DNA from 2 places in the Paenibacillus sp. FSL R5-0912 genome. Region 1 is predicted to be linked to the other one. Evidence: predicted binding sites of a transcription regulator. Region 1 holds the regulator's gene; the other holds the start of a gene.
What was found. The regulator LexA, encoded in region 1, represses DNA repair genes until DNA is damaged. The targets are predictions, from matches to a motif close to CGAACATATGTTCG.
Positions count from the first base shown of each region.

Region 2: addB (helicase-exonuclease AddAB subunit AddB) is a predicted target of LexA. The motif match lies at 1,360-1,373, and genes of this name have one in related genera.

Region 1 covers NZ_CP009282.1:4,338,470-4,344,656, reverse strand. The annotation lists gene R50912_RS36475 (DNA-directed RNA polymerase subunit alpha C-terminal domain-containing protein) at 221-478, opposite strand; gene R50912_RS35025 (hypothetical protein) at 1,028-1,204, shown strand; gene R50912_RS18265 (hypothetical protein) at 1,220-1,579, shown strand; gene R50912_RS18260 (hypothetical protein) at 1,684-1,908, shown strand; gene R50912_RS18255 (hypothetical protein) at 1,962-2,147, shown strand; gene R50912_RS18245 (hypothetical protein) at 2,638-3,195, shown strand; gene R50912_RS18240 (L,D-transpeptidase) at 3,283-3,621, opposite strand; gene lexA (transcriptional repressor LexA) at 3,816-4,442, opposite strand; gene R50912_RS18230 (LysM peptidoglycan-binding domain-containing protein) at 4,639-5,052, shown strand; gene R50912_RS18225 (DUF896 domain-containing protein) at 5,163-5,372, shown strand; gene R50912_RS18220 (hypothetical protein) at 5,420-5,947, shown strand; gene R50912_RS18215 (HAD family hydrolase) at 5,982-6,187, shown strand, end outside.
Region 2 covers NZ_CP009282.1:5,847,176-5,853,362, reverse strand. The annotation lists gene R50912_RS24805 (class I SAM-dependent rRNA methyltransferase) at 1-769, shown strand, start outside; gene addB (helicase-exonuclease AddAB subunit AddB) at 1,515-5,051, shown strand; gene R50912_RS24795 (UvrD-helicase domain-containing protein) at 5,048-6,187, shown strand, end outside.

The DNA of each region.
Region 1 (6,187 bases):
ATGTATATAAATAAGTCGAAAAATAATAAAATGTATTAAAATGGTTGTAATTGCCTAGGACTAAATGATCGGAGCTTGAAGCGGAATGAAAATAACTTAAGAGCATTATTTGAAAAATAGAAAAGGCATTGTGCTAATAATCGTAGGATTAATTGTTGCGGGAACAGCGCAGATTAAGCTGGAGAAAAGAGATAATAAAAAAAGAACCTTTAAAAGGTCCTTAGCGGGAAATCTCAGACAACTGTTTGGTATGGGCCTCTAACAACTCGACGACAATCATTTGCCCCGTGACGCCAAAATTCCTTAAGCAACGCAATTCAGCCAATGAAGCTTTCATCAAATCACCCACGGTGATGTAATTGCTCTCATATAACGAATTAAGAATACGAGAAATGCTTTTAGGGTTTCTGGTCGATCTCTGTCTTAAGGTGTGAATAGGTCGTGGATATAGTCTACGGTCAATTTCAATGTAAGACATGAGGGGAAGAGTATCTCTAGTGGACAATCTCGTGATGTCTCCCTTCATATATCTGGTAATTATTATAAATATATGAGAATATATTTCAATCCTTTTTTTACAAAATACACATAAAATACAAAATTATTATTTAGGATAATAGATATTTAATAGAGCTATTGAATTAAAGCGACTCGCCGGACTAATGGCTGACGTGTTATTTTATCTACATCCCAATGGTTAGCCGGATGGTTTATTTTACATAATGTACCATGTCCTATATACTGGATCATATACACACTAAAGGAACCCTTTGCAGGTGCTTACCCTGAGAATCACTTTTATGACTAAGGATAGGCTGAAGTGAAGCATGTGTTTAGAGGGTTTGGGCTTGGGGACTATTGCTGTTACAGCTGATACTGGCCGTGGTTGTTGCGGTGCCGGTATTTCCTTTTTAATAAATAAGTTACATAGGGGTATGAAATGAGAAATAAATATGTAAGTATTATTGCAATGATCCTATTATTAACGCTAATTTGTTCTCAGGCTGGAGCTGCAGAAGGAACTGGCATGTCAACTGAAACCAGGGAACGGATTATAGAGCAATATGGGCTGGATTCACCGTTAGCAGGTAGTCCGGACTGGAGCGGAATGGATGTGGGGATAAGCGGGCCGGTTGATGTACTGGTTATAATCTGCAGGTTTATTGTGAGTCCGTTAGTGTTCACGATTCAAGAAATATTATAGCTGGAGGGAATAAACATGAACCCGCGATATGATGCTCCGCAGCCTGAACCCAGAGCCCGCAAGAAAACAGCGGCGAAACTGTCTTTCGTAATTATAGTAGTACTGGTTTTACTAGCGGTCATGAATCCGGGTAAAGAGGACTTTGGAGAATACGCAGTGAATCATCTGGAGGAAACACTGGGGGGAGGGCTAGCTGGAGAAATTACCAGTATGGTCGCTCAGCCTATGGTCGAATCGTTTACTATCCGGGAAAATTACATTCTGTTCTCCACATTCAGCATACCTGATATTCAGGATAGTAAGACATTTATCGGTGATATTAAGGCAAAGCGCAAATACCTCGGGCTGTTTAAGATCATTTTCATCAAGCTCTAAGCTCTAAATAGGGTATACATTTTGTTCCAGAACCCGTTATAATTGAACTGATTTGTTTGCTCTATGAATCCTTATTATTCTTGCGTGTGCACTAAGGAGGAAAGATGTTGAATACTGCGTATAAAGTTCTTTCAAGTGATGCTGATATATTCGCGGCGGCACTTGCCCAGGTGAAGGTCTATGTCGTTCAACTGATCGAGGGTAAACCGCATGTTATAGCTGATTACGCCGGACCTGTACAGAAATGGACGCCGGAGTATGTATTGCTGGCCGGAATGACCTATAGACGTGACGAATTTGAGTTCCGGGTAAGGCTGCCCAAGAAGTAAAAGCAGGTAAACGCTTCGGGGTAACGAATTAGTAGCTGAGGAGGTGGTCGCAAGTGAGTAAAGTTATTTTTGAGCTTCAGTATGTGAATGGGCAAATTGAAGAGCTTGAATCTGTGTTTGAATCGGCGGGAGAAGCCAGAACCTATCTGACATCCGGTGGTTTGACAGGCTGGATTCCGGCAGGAGGCAAGTATCTTAATCCTGTCAATATTATCTCTATCAAGGTCAAAGAAAGCTAATTTTAATATTACTGCCAAATCACACAGTCTCCGAAGCTAATCTTTGCATTTCTTATACTATAAAACGTAAAAGAGGTGTAATGATGACGCAAAGAGAACGAAACAGAATCCGCAGAGCAATTAATGCACTGCTCGCACAGAGAGCAATCCTGCTTGAAAGACTTGAGGAAATTAATGAGAACCTGCGCAGATTTCCAAGTGGTTCACGTGCCAGAAGAGAATTGCTGGCTGCCAGAGCATCTATACGTGAAGCGATTCGTTTAAACACTATTGCTATCCGGTCGTTGCGCAGCGTATTGTAGTCTGTAGTCAGGGGAAAAGTATCCAATCAAAGACATCCTCCCGGGATGTCTTTTTTGCCGTACGATTGAGACTGTAGAAGGCACGGAGTATAATTGATCAATGAAGAGTAAGAGGTTTGAGGGACGATATATACCAGGAGATATGGTGAACAAGCTGCACAAGAGCTTGATACAGGAAGGTGTGAAGAATGGACGATCAATTACGGCAGCGTTTGGGACTGCCAGAATTACAGGATAGAACACTGTCTGTTAACGCAGATATGGTTTTGGAAGAAAGTTCTAAATTGGATGCAGCCGGAACCACCGTGCTGAATGTCTCCAGAGAAGATGTGGAGAAGGGGCGGCTCGAGAGCTATTTGCGTGAATTTAAGAAATATGAGAAGAAGCGGCTACGGGGCAAAATCATAATTATATTCAATGGGTATGAGCAGGATCGCCGGGAAGTTTATCAGGTGCGGGAGATTACGAACTGGGTTGACCGTCTGCTCAAGAACGTGCCTCATCTATTCTATTTCCTCAGCAGAGACAATTACGCGATGCGGATTGCGTTCTTTTGTCTGTCTGAGGTGGTGGGCCGCTCCGGGATGGAAGTGTCCATCACCAAAGAGCAGGGACGCAGGCTGATCGAGAAAGTTACCAAGAGTGCATTGGTCTACGCCAAAAAAAGCAAAGACTCACCTGCGGAACAGTGGAGTCTGGCTGAAAGTATTCTGGACGAGCTTGGTTATGAGCAAACTGTGCAATAATTCTGTGAAGAACCCCTTTGGCGAAAACCCGTCAGAGGGGTTCTTGTGTTCAAATATAGGGAGTTATAGGTGGCTGCATGATTGCGGCTACTCCCTGATGGTTACACGGGTACCAATGGGAATGATGGCAGCCAACGCGACCACGTCCTGGTTATACATGCGGATACAGCCGTGGGAGACCATGTGGCCGATAGAGGAAGGGTCATTCGTTCCGTGAATTCCATAATGCGGCTTGGACAGGCCCATCCAGAAGGCTCCGAACGGTCCGCCCGGATTGGGCTGCTTATTAATGATCGTGTACTCGCCTACCGGCGAGACGGTCAGCATCCGGCCAATGCCGACAGGAAATCCTCTGGTTACGGTGTCATTATCAAGCAGATAAAGCATGCGCTGTGAAAGGTCGACAATAATTCGATAGTTGGGCATGGGATCAGCACTCCTTTGTAATCAGGATATGTGCGGATAGCTAAAGCGGTTCGGAGTAAAAAATGCCAAAAACCGTTATGGGAACAAATGTTCCTGCGTTGGTTTTTTGGCATTTTAGGCAAGCGTAACAGGATCTAAATAGGAAAAAGGCTGCTTCGCGTGATGCGGAGCAGCCTGATTATGGAGGAGAAGGATTAATGGATATCGCGGAATAATCCAATGACTCTGCCCAAAATAGTAACGCGGTTAAGGCGGAGAGGCTCGTAAGCCGGATTCTCCGGCTGCAGCCGGATATGATCACGTTCTTTGTAAAAGGTCTTAACGGTTGCTTCATCTTCTTCGGTCATCGCAACAACGATGTCACCATTGTCAGCGGTTTGCTGTTGGCGGACAATAACATAATCGCCGTTCATAATCCCGGCATCAACCATACTGTCGCCGAGTACAGAAAGCATGAATACCTTGTTATCCCCTACGTAATGAGTAGGAAGCGGGAAGTAATCCTCAATATTCTCTGTAGCGGTAATAGGAACACCAGCAGTGACCTTACCAATTACTGGGATGCGGGTAACCGTCTGGACGAATTGATGTACATTCTCTGAATCTTCCTGTCCGAGCAATTCAATAGCCCGCGGTTTCGTAGGATCGCGCCGGATCAGGCCCTTCTTCTCAAGCCGGTCCAGATGACCGTGCACTGTAGAACTGGAGGCCAGGCCAACAGCTTCACCAATTTCCCGAACGGACGGAGGATAACCCTTGCTGCGGACTTCGTTACGTATAAATTCCAGGATCGCCAGCTGGCGACTCGAAATCTTTGACATCGGAATCAACCCCATATACTATGTTTGGGAAAATTATAACATAGAACTGCCGTTCGTACAAACATAAGTTCTAAATTGTGAGAATAATAGCCCGAAAAATAAAGGGAACAGTTGTTCGAAAAAACTATTGATCAAAACACATGTTCGTGTTATATTATTTTCGAAAGTAAGAACAAGTGTTTGGAGGACGATATTTATGTTAAAATACAGTACCTACAATAGTATCTACAATGAGGATATCAAGGTGTCCGCTCCCGGTAATCCATTACCCCATAATCCATTGGCACAATTCAGAGACAAGACCCTTCGCCTGCTGTCTGTACTTACCTCGATATTCCGCCAGGTCAGCTTTGTTAAGATATCTCTGATACTATTACTCACGATCTCCGGATTTACAGTAGTCGGTAATGTGTTCGCTGGTTCTGTCACTTTAATGAAGCCTGAGAAACGGATCGTAGTTGAACGCGGAGACACCTTGTGGAGCATTGCACTCAAGAATAAACCGGATGATATGAGGACTGCTGTATATATAGAAGGGATCAAGAAGTCAAATGGTCTGAAGGACAGCGGAATTAAGGCAGGAGATATACTGACCGTGCCGGTATATTAACCGAAAGAAGCATACTGGTGTTTGACTAAGAGAGCTTTCAGGGGGTAGACCTTGACAAGCTCTTTTTCTCATGGCAAAGTTAGAATGAATTTATAGGGGAGGGGAACGTATTGAATATTGACGAATTGGTCGCACGCATTAATGAATTGGCACGCAAACATAAGAATGGCGGCCTGAATGAGGAAGAATTGGCAGAACGCGCCAAACTCCGCGAGATATATCTGGGCAATATCCGCAGCAATTTCCGGGCCCAGCTTGATACCATTGAGATTGTGGATGATCCGGAGCATGAAGAAGGCAACAACGGACGTAAAGCTTAGTCTGCGGCCTTTTCATAGATAATACAGGATGACTAGGGGGAACTAACATGGCCCGTTCTTGGGAAAGAATGGTTCAACGCAACACCAAGCAAATCAATCAGCAAAGAAAGAAGCAGGGAAAAGAGACGATCTATGGGACGAGCTCTAAAGCTGCTGCAAAGAGCGTCGATATTTTCAAAGGCCGGAATATTGTATTCCCTGTCGTGTTAATGCTGCTTGGCATTATGTTCTGGGTAGTCGGTTCCATTGATGAAGCGAAAGGAAGCGGAATACTGGCCAACTGGCTGGGGGTAGTACTGTACTTCCTGCTTGCCGCGCTGTTATTCTTCCGCCGTCCGTTCCTTAAGGTGGAACGCGCCCGTCTGTCTACTATTAAATACAACCGCGAACGCTTTTTGCCAGCAACTGAAATTGAGAAGATTACCTTGTCGCGCAGTGTAGTTACCATTAAGTATAAAGGCAAGCGCAAGCAATGGATTTTCTCCAAGCTGATCAACCGGTATGACACCGCCGCCATGGCTGCACGCCTGGAACAATTCGGCAAGAACAACAACATTGAAGTAGTGCACGAATAGTAAGATAGACCAGCATAGGGAGTGGGAGAACGAAATGCCGATTACCGCCGTACTATTTGACCTTGACGATACACTGCTATGGGATGATCGAAGTGTGGAAGAAGCATTCCGCTACGCCTCTGAGGCTGCAGGGGATTCTGTTGATCCGCAAGAGCTTGAACAGGCGGTGCGCAGAGAAGCGCGTGCGCTTTATGAGTCTTACGAGACTTTTCCGTTCACGAAGCTGATTGGGATTAATCC
Region 2 (6,187 bases), 1.5 Mb from region 1:
CGCTCCGCTCATGAAGGGCTGGGGCGGGCGCAGCGGAATTACGCTGCAGGAGGTAGCGGCACAGGACGGTACGCTCCAGATGCTGCCGGTCAATAAAAGCGGCAAGCCGGTCACCTTCCCATTCTGGGACGGCGCAACCGTGCTGGAATGCTTCGCGCATACCGGCAGCTTCACCCTGCATGCCTGCAAATACGGCGCCAAGAAGGTAACCTGCCTCGATGTGTCCGCGCATGCGATTGAAAGTGCAAAAGCCAATGTGGAGATCAACGGATTCAGCGACCGGGTGGAATTTGTAGTGGATGATGCGTTTGCGTTCCTGCGCAATCAGGTTAAGGGGCTGGAAGAACGCTCCGAGCGGGCGACAGGCCCGGCGGCAGAGAGCAAACCCGGCGCTAAACCGGCTGCCAAGGCGGATACCGCGAAGCCGATGACGGCAGGCGGCGGACGCACGTGGGATGTGGTTATTCTTGATCCGCCCGCTTTTGCCAAAACCAAAAGTGCTGTAGCAGGCGCCGTCCGCGGCTACAAGGATATCAATCTGCACGGCATGAAGCTGGTTAACGAAGGCGGATATCTGGTTACGGCCAGCTGCTCGTACCATATGCAGCCGCAGCTGTTCCTGGAGACCATTCAGGAAGCGGCCAAGGATGCCGGCAAAGTGCTCCGGCTGATCGAGTGGCGGGCCGCAGGCAAGGATCACCCGCAGATCCTCGGCGTGGACGAAGGGCATTATCTGAAGTTTGCCATCTTCGAAGTGCGCAGCAAATAATGATGTTAGTTCAAGCCGGAGGGCTTGTCCGGGAGAGTCTCAGCTACTGAGGCTCTCTTTTTCTTACAGAGAAGTTGCTGGTACTGTAGCAGGGAGCCGTCAGCAGAGAGAAGCGGACTGAGGGGCCTCTATTTCTCCAAAAAACCTCAGAATGGGGTCTAGGCGGACTGGAATTCCGTTATGTTGCTTGCTGGATTCCATTAGGAGCTCTGACTTGTCCTTTAGCGGAATCTGAGTCCGTCTGCCCGGCGAATCCGCCTGATCTGCTCATATAACGGAATTTCAGTCCGCTTCCCGGGGTGGGGATCATGAACAAAGCAGAGGAACCGCGCGGAGTGCTGCAAGAATGGCCGAATAAGACGGTACGAAGTGCTGCTGAGTTGCTGGCTGCTAAAGGGCTGTACGCCCGGTTATGGAATCAGCGGAGGAGTGACTCTGCTGATTTTATTGGATTTTCTCCATTTAATGATCCGGTTTATCCTTCATCCAGGCTCTCCCAACCAGCCGATCCATGGCTTCGGGAGAGTCTTCTTTGCTGTTGCCAGGTAGCCGTGGCCTGAAAAAAAGCGGCAGGTATTTGCAAACAATGGCAAACGTACGTTCTGGAGCGCGCGGTGGAGGTATGCTATACTATTGGGACGAGATTATTCATAGATTCTGATATTCATCAGGCAATCCGCTTCTGTGTGTGCAGCAGCAGGGCGGCCTGCATTCTAATTCTCCGCCACGGAAGGAGTCTGCTGATATGACGGTTAACTTTTTGATCGGACGCTCGGGCAGCGGCAAGACAACTACAATATGGGAGACGGTATCCTCACGGCTGAAGACAGAGCCGCTTGGAGCGCCGATAATTATACTTGTCCCTGAACAGGGATCATTCGGTGCGGAGCGCGGTCTGTTGGCTGCGGGCAACGTGAAGGGCAGCATCCGCGCCCAGACACTCAGCTTCTCGCGGCTGGCCTACCGGGTGAAGCAGGAGACCGGCGGCAGCGCGAGTCTGCCGATCAGCGAGGAAGGCAAGAAGATGCTGATCTATAAGATCGTCAACCGGCGCAAGGAGGAACTGAAGCTGTTCGGCGCCTCCTCGGACCGGCCAGGATTCGTGGAACGGCTCAGCGACCTGCACACGGAGCTCAAGCGCTGCTGCCTTGGAGCAGGTGACCTCGAAGAACAGCTCGGCAGAATGCGGGATGCCCTGGGAGGAAGTCCGATTCTGGCCGGCAAGCTGGAAGATCTGCACCTGGTCTTCAGTGAGCTGGAGCAGGAAATGTCACAGCTCTACATGGATCAGGAGGACAGGCTGGCTGAGCTGGCTGAGCATATTCAGGATTCCGGCTATATCCGGGGATCCGAGATATGGGTAGACGGGTTCCACGGGTTTACCAATCAGGAATTCATCGTATTGCGTGAGCTTATGCAATATGCCTCGGGGGTCAACATTGCCCTGACGCTGGACCGGATCTATCCTTCGGGCCAGGCACCGCATGAGCTGGAGCTGTTTCACCCGGCTGCGGTTACGTATATCAAGCTGCGGGGAATGGCTGAGGAGATGGGCCTTACAGTCTGGGACCAGCTTCTGGCCCCGCCTGTACTTCCAAGGTTCAAGGACAGTCCGGCTCTCGCCCATCTGGAGCGCGGATTCCAGCGCCGGCTGCGCTGGAACGGAGCAGCCGGGCAAGTGGAGGAGGCAGTCAGTATCCGGGCTGCGGCCTCCCGCCGGACCGAGGTTGAAGGCGTGCTGCGCGAGATGCTGAGCCTGGCCAGAGATTCAGGGGCCAAGTATGGTGAGATGGCTGTATTCATGCGGAATATGACGGATTATGGGCCGCTGATTGCTCCGCTGTTCCAGGACTTCGGCATTCCCTTCTTCCTGGACCAGAAGCTGAATGAGCTGCATCATCCGCTGGTGGAATTCATCCGTTCCGCTCTGGATGTAGTCCGCCGCCGCTGGCGCTATGAGGATGTGTTCCGCTGCGTGAAGACCGAGCTGCTGCTTCCGCTGGACGGAAGTATTACGCGCGCCAATATGGATGAACTGGAGAATTATGTGCTGGCCTGCGGTATTCACGGGTACCGGTGGACTGACGGCCGTTCCTGGAAAGGCATTCCCCGTCTCTCGCTGGAGGGCAGTGAGGCCGTAGATGAAGCCATGCTGGCCAGAATGGAAGCCTGCCGGAGCGCGATCACAGGACCGCTGCAGGCTTTTGAGCAGAGGGTCAAATCAAGCCGCAGCGGCCTGGAGCTGTGCAGAGCAGTATATCTGCTGCTTGAGGACACAGAGGCAGCGCGTAAGCTGGAACGGATGGGGGCGGAGTCTCTGGAACAGGGACGCCCGGAAGCTGCCCGTGAGCATAACCAGCTGTGGGGTGCTGTGCTGGACCTGCTCGATCAGATTGCCGAGATGATGGGCAGGGAAAAAATGGAATTTGAACTGTTCTCCGGCGTGCTGGAAACAGGGCTGGCTGAGCTCAAGATGGGGCTAGTCCCGCCTGCCCTTGATCAGGTGCTGGTGGGAACGATGGACCGTACGCGGGTGTCTGGAGTGAAGTATGCCTTCCTGCTGGGCTTCAATGAAGGTGTGGTTCCGGCACAGTTCAAGGAAGACGGGATCTTGTCCGAGGGAGAGCGTCTGCTGCTGGAGAATGCCGGTATGGAGCTCGCCCCCGGTTCATCCCGCAAGCTGCTGGATGAGCGCTTCCTGATCTACAATGCGCTTACAACTGCCAGCAGGAAACTGTGGATTAGTTACGCAACGGCTGATGATGAAGGCAAAGCGCTGCTGCCCTCGGAGATTATCCGCCAGCTGCAGGGCATGTTCCCTGAAGGGCTGGATGAGAAGTATCTGTCAGGGTTCCCCCAGGGAGGGGAGGCAGCTGATGAATGCGCGTCTGCGGAAGCGGTCCACATGAAATTTATCGGCCATCCTGAGCAAACCCTCCGCATGCTGATGCTTCAGCTCCGGCAGTGGCGCCAGGGGGTGGAGATTCCCCGCCTGTGGTGGGATGTCTATAACTGGTTTGCGGCCGATGAGCAGGAGGAAGTCTCAATGAAGCTGCAGCTTGAACGGCTGCTGGGCTCGCTGTTCTACCGCAACGAAGGGATCAGGCTGAAGCGGGAGACCAGTCTGCGGCTGTATGGCGGCTCCACACTGCGCGGCAGCGTGTCGCGCATGGAGAAATTTGTCGCCTGCTCCTTCTCTCATTTCGCTTCTTACGGGCTAAGGCTGAAGGAACGCCAGCTCTATAAGCTCCAGGCCCCGGATATCGGGCAGCTGTTCCATGCGGCTCTAAGCCAAATGGCGCAGCGGCTGCAGAAGGAGGGCCGCAGCTGGGGCAGTATGACGGCCGAAGAATGCCGCCGTGAGGCGGGCGAGACGGTAGACCGTCTGTCCCCGCTGCTGCAGGGCGAAATTCTGATGAGCAGCAAGCGTTACAGCTATATCTCACGCAAGCTGAAGAATATTGTCGGCCGCGCTTCAGTGATCCTCGGCGAGCATTCGCGCAGGGGGAGCTTCGAGCCAATCGGGCTGGAGCTGGATTTTGGCCCGGGAAAGGATCTGCCTCCACTGAGAATTACACTGCCGAATGGCTGCGTAATGGAGGTGGTCGGCCGGATTGACCGTGTGGATATGGCTGAAGGCGAGCAGGGTATACTTCTGCGGGTCATCGACTACAAATCAAGCCAGAAGGATCTCAAGCTGCATGAGGTCTACTATGGATTGTCGCTGCAAATGCTGACCTATCTTGATGTGCTGCTCACCTATTCCGAGCAATGGCTTGGTCAGGCTGCACTCCCGGCAGGCGCGCTCTATTTCCATGTTCATGATCCGCTGCTGACCTCGGCCAACGGGATGAACCGGGAGCAGGCGGAGCAGGAACTGATGAAGCGCTTCAAGATGAAGGGTCTGCTGACGGCAGACCGTGAAGTGGTCTCACTGATGGATACCACACTCGACAAAGGGTATTCCTCAATTGTTCCGGTAGCGCTAAAGAGCGACGGCAGCTTTTACAGCAGCGCGTCTGTAGCTACCCCCGAGCAATGGGGTCAGCTGCTGTCTTCAGTGCGCAGCACGATTTCGGATATCGGTACGCGTATTACGGAAGGCGATGTGGCCATTCAGCCTTACCGCATCCAGCAGGAGACCGCCTGTACCTTCTGCTCCTTCCGCCCGGTCTGCCAGTTCGACGAGGCTGTGGAGGGCAATGGCTACAATAATCTGAGTAAGCCTGGCAAAGAAGTAATCTGGGATCTGCTGTCCCGCAAAGGAGGAGAGAAATTGTGAGCATACATCCTGTAACGGAAGCGAAGCCGGAAGGGAGTCTGTGGAGTGACGACCAGTGGCGCGCCATTGCCGAGAGCGGCAGCGATATTCTCGTCGCGGCAGCAGCAGGTTCCGGTAAAACAGCTGTACTCGTAGAGCGCATTATCCGCAAAATCAGCAATGAGGAAGCAGGCTTCAGCGTGGACCGGCTGCTGGTAGCGACCTTCACCAAGGCTGCAGCCTCCGAGATGCGGCAGCGGATCCGGGAGGCGCTGGAGCGCAAGCTGGAAGAGGACACAAGCGGTGAGAACGAATATCTGCGCCGCCAGCTTGCTCTGCTGGGCAGAGCCTCTATTACTACGCTGCATTCCTTCTGTCTTGAAGTGATCCGCCGGTATTATCAGCTGATTCCGATTGATCCGGGCTTCCGTATACTCAATGAGCATGAGGCGGAAATGATGCGCCAGGAGCTGCTGGAAGAGCTGATGGAGGAGAAATACGGTGAGGTCACTGAAGACGGGGACGATAGCGTATTTGTCCGGCTTGTGGACTGGTTCAGCGGTGAGCGCAGTGATGATGCGGTGCATTCGCTGATTCAGCGGCTGCATGATTTCGCGCGCAGCCATCCCTGGCCGGCGCAGTGGCTGCGGGATACCGCTGCCGACTTCTCTTTGCCGGATGCGGAGGCCTTGAGCCATACGCCATGGGTGCAGAGCATTCTTGCCGAAGCCAGGCTGACGCTGGATGGTGCCATTAGCCAGCTGCTGCAGGCCCGCGAGATCGCGCTTCAACCCGGCGGACCGGCTCCTTATGCGGATAACCTGACGGCCGATCTGGATATGGCACAGGGGTTACGGGATGCGGTAGAATCGCAGCCATGGGCTGATCTCTATGATATTTTCATGGAAATCTCTTTCGGCAAGCTGAAGCCCTGCAAGAAGGATTCCACTGATCCCGGCCTGCAGGAGAGTGTTAAGGCAACCCGTGATCAAGTGAAGAAGAGCTTGCTGGAGTTGCAGAAATCCTTATTCGGGCGCCCGGCGGAATCTTTCCTGGGTGAACTCCATGAAGCGGCACCGCTGATGCACGAGCTGGCGGAGACGGTTATCGGGTTCGGTGAACGTTACCGGCTGGAGAAGGCGGGCCGGGGGCTGGTG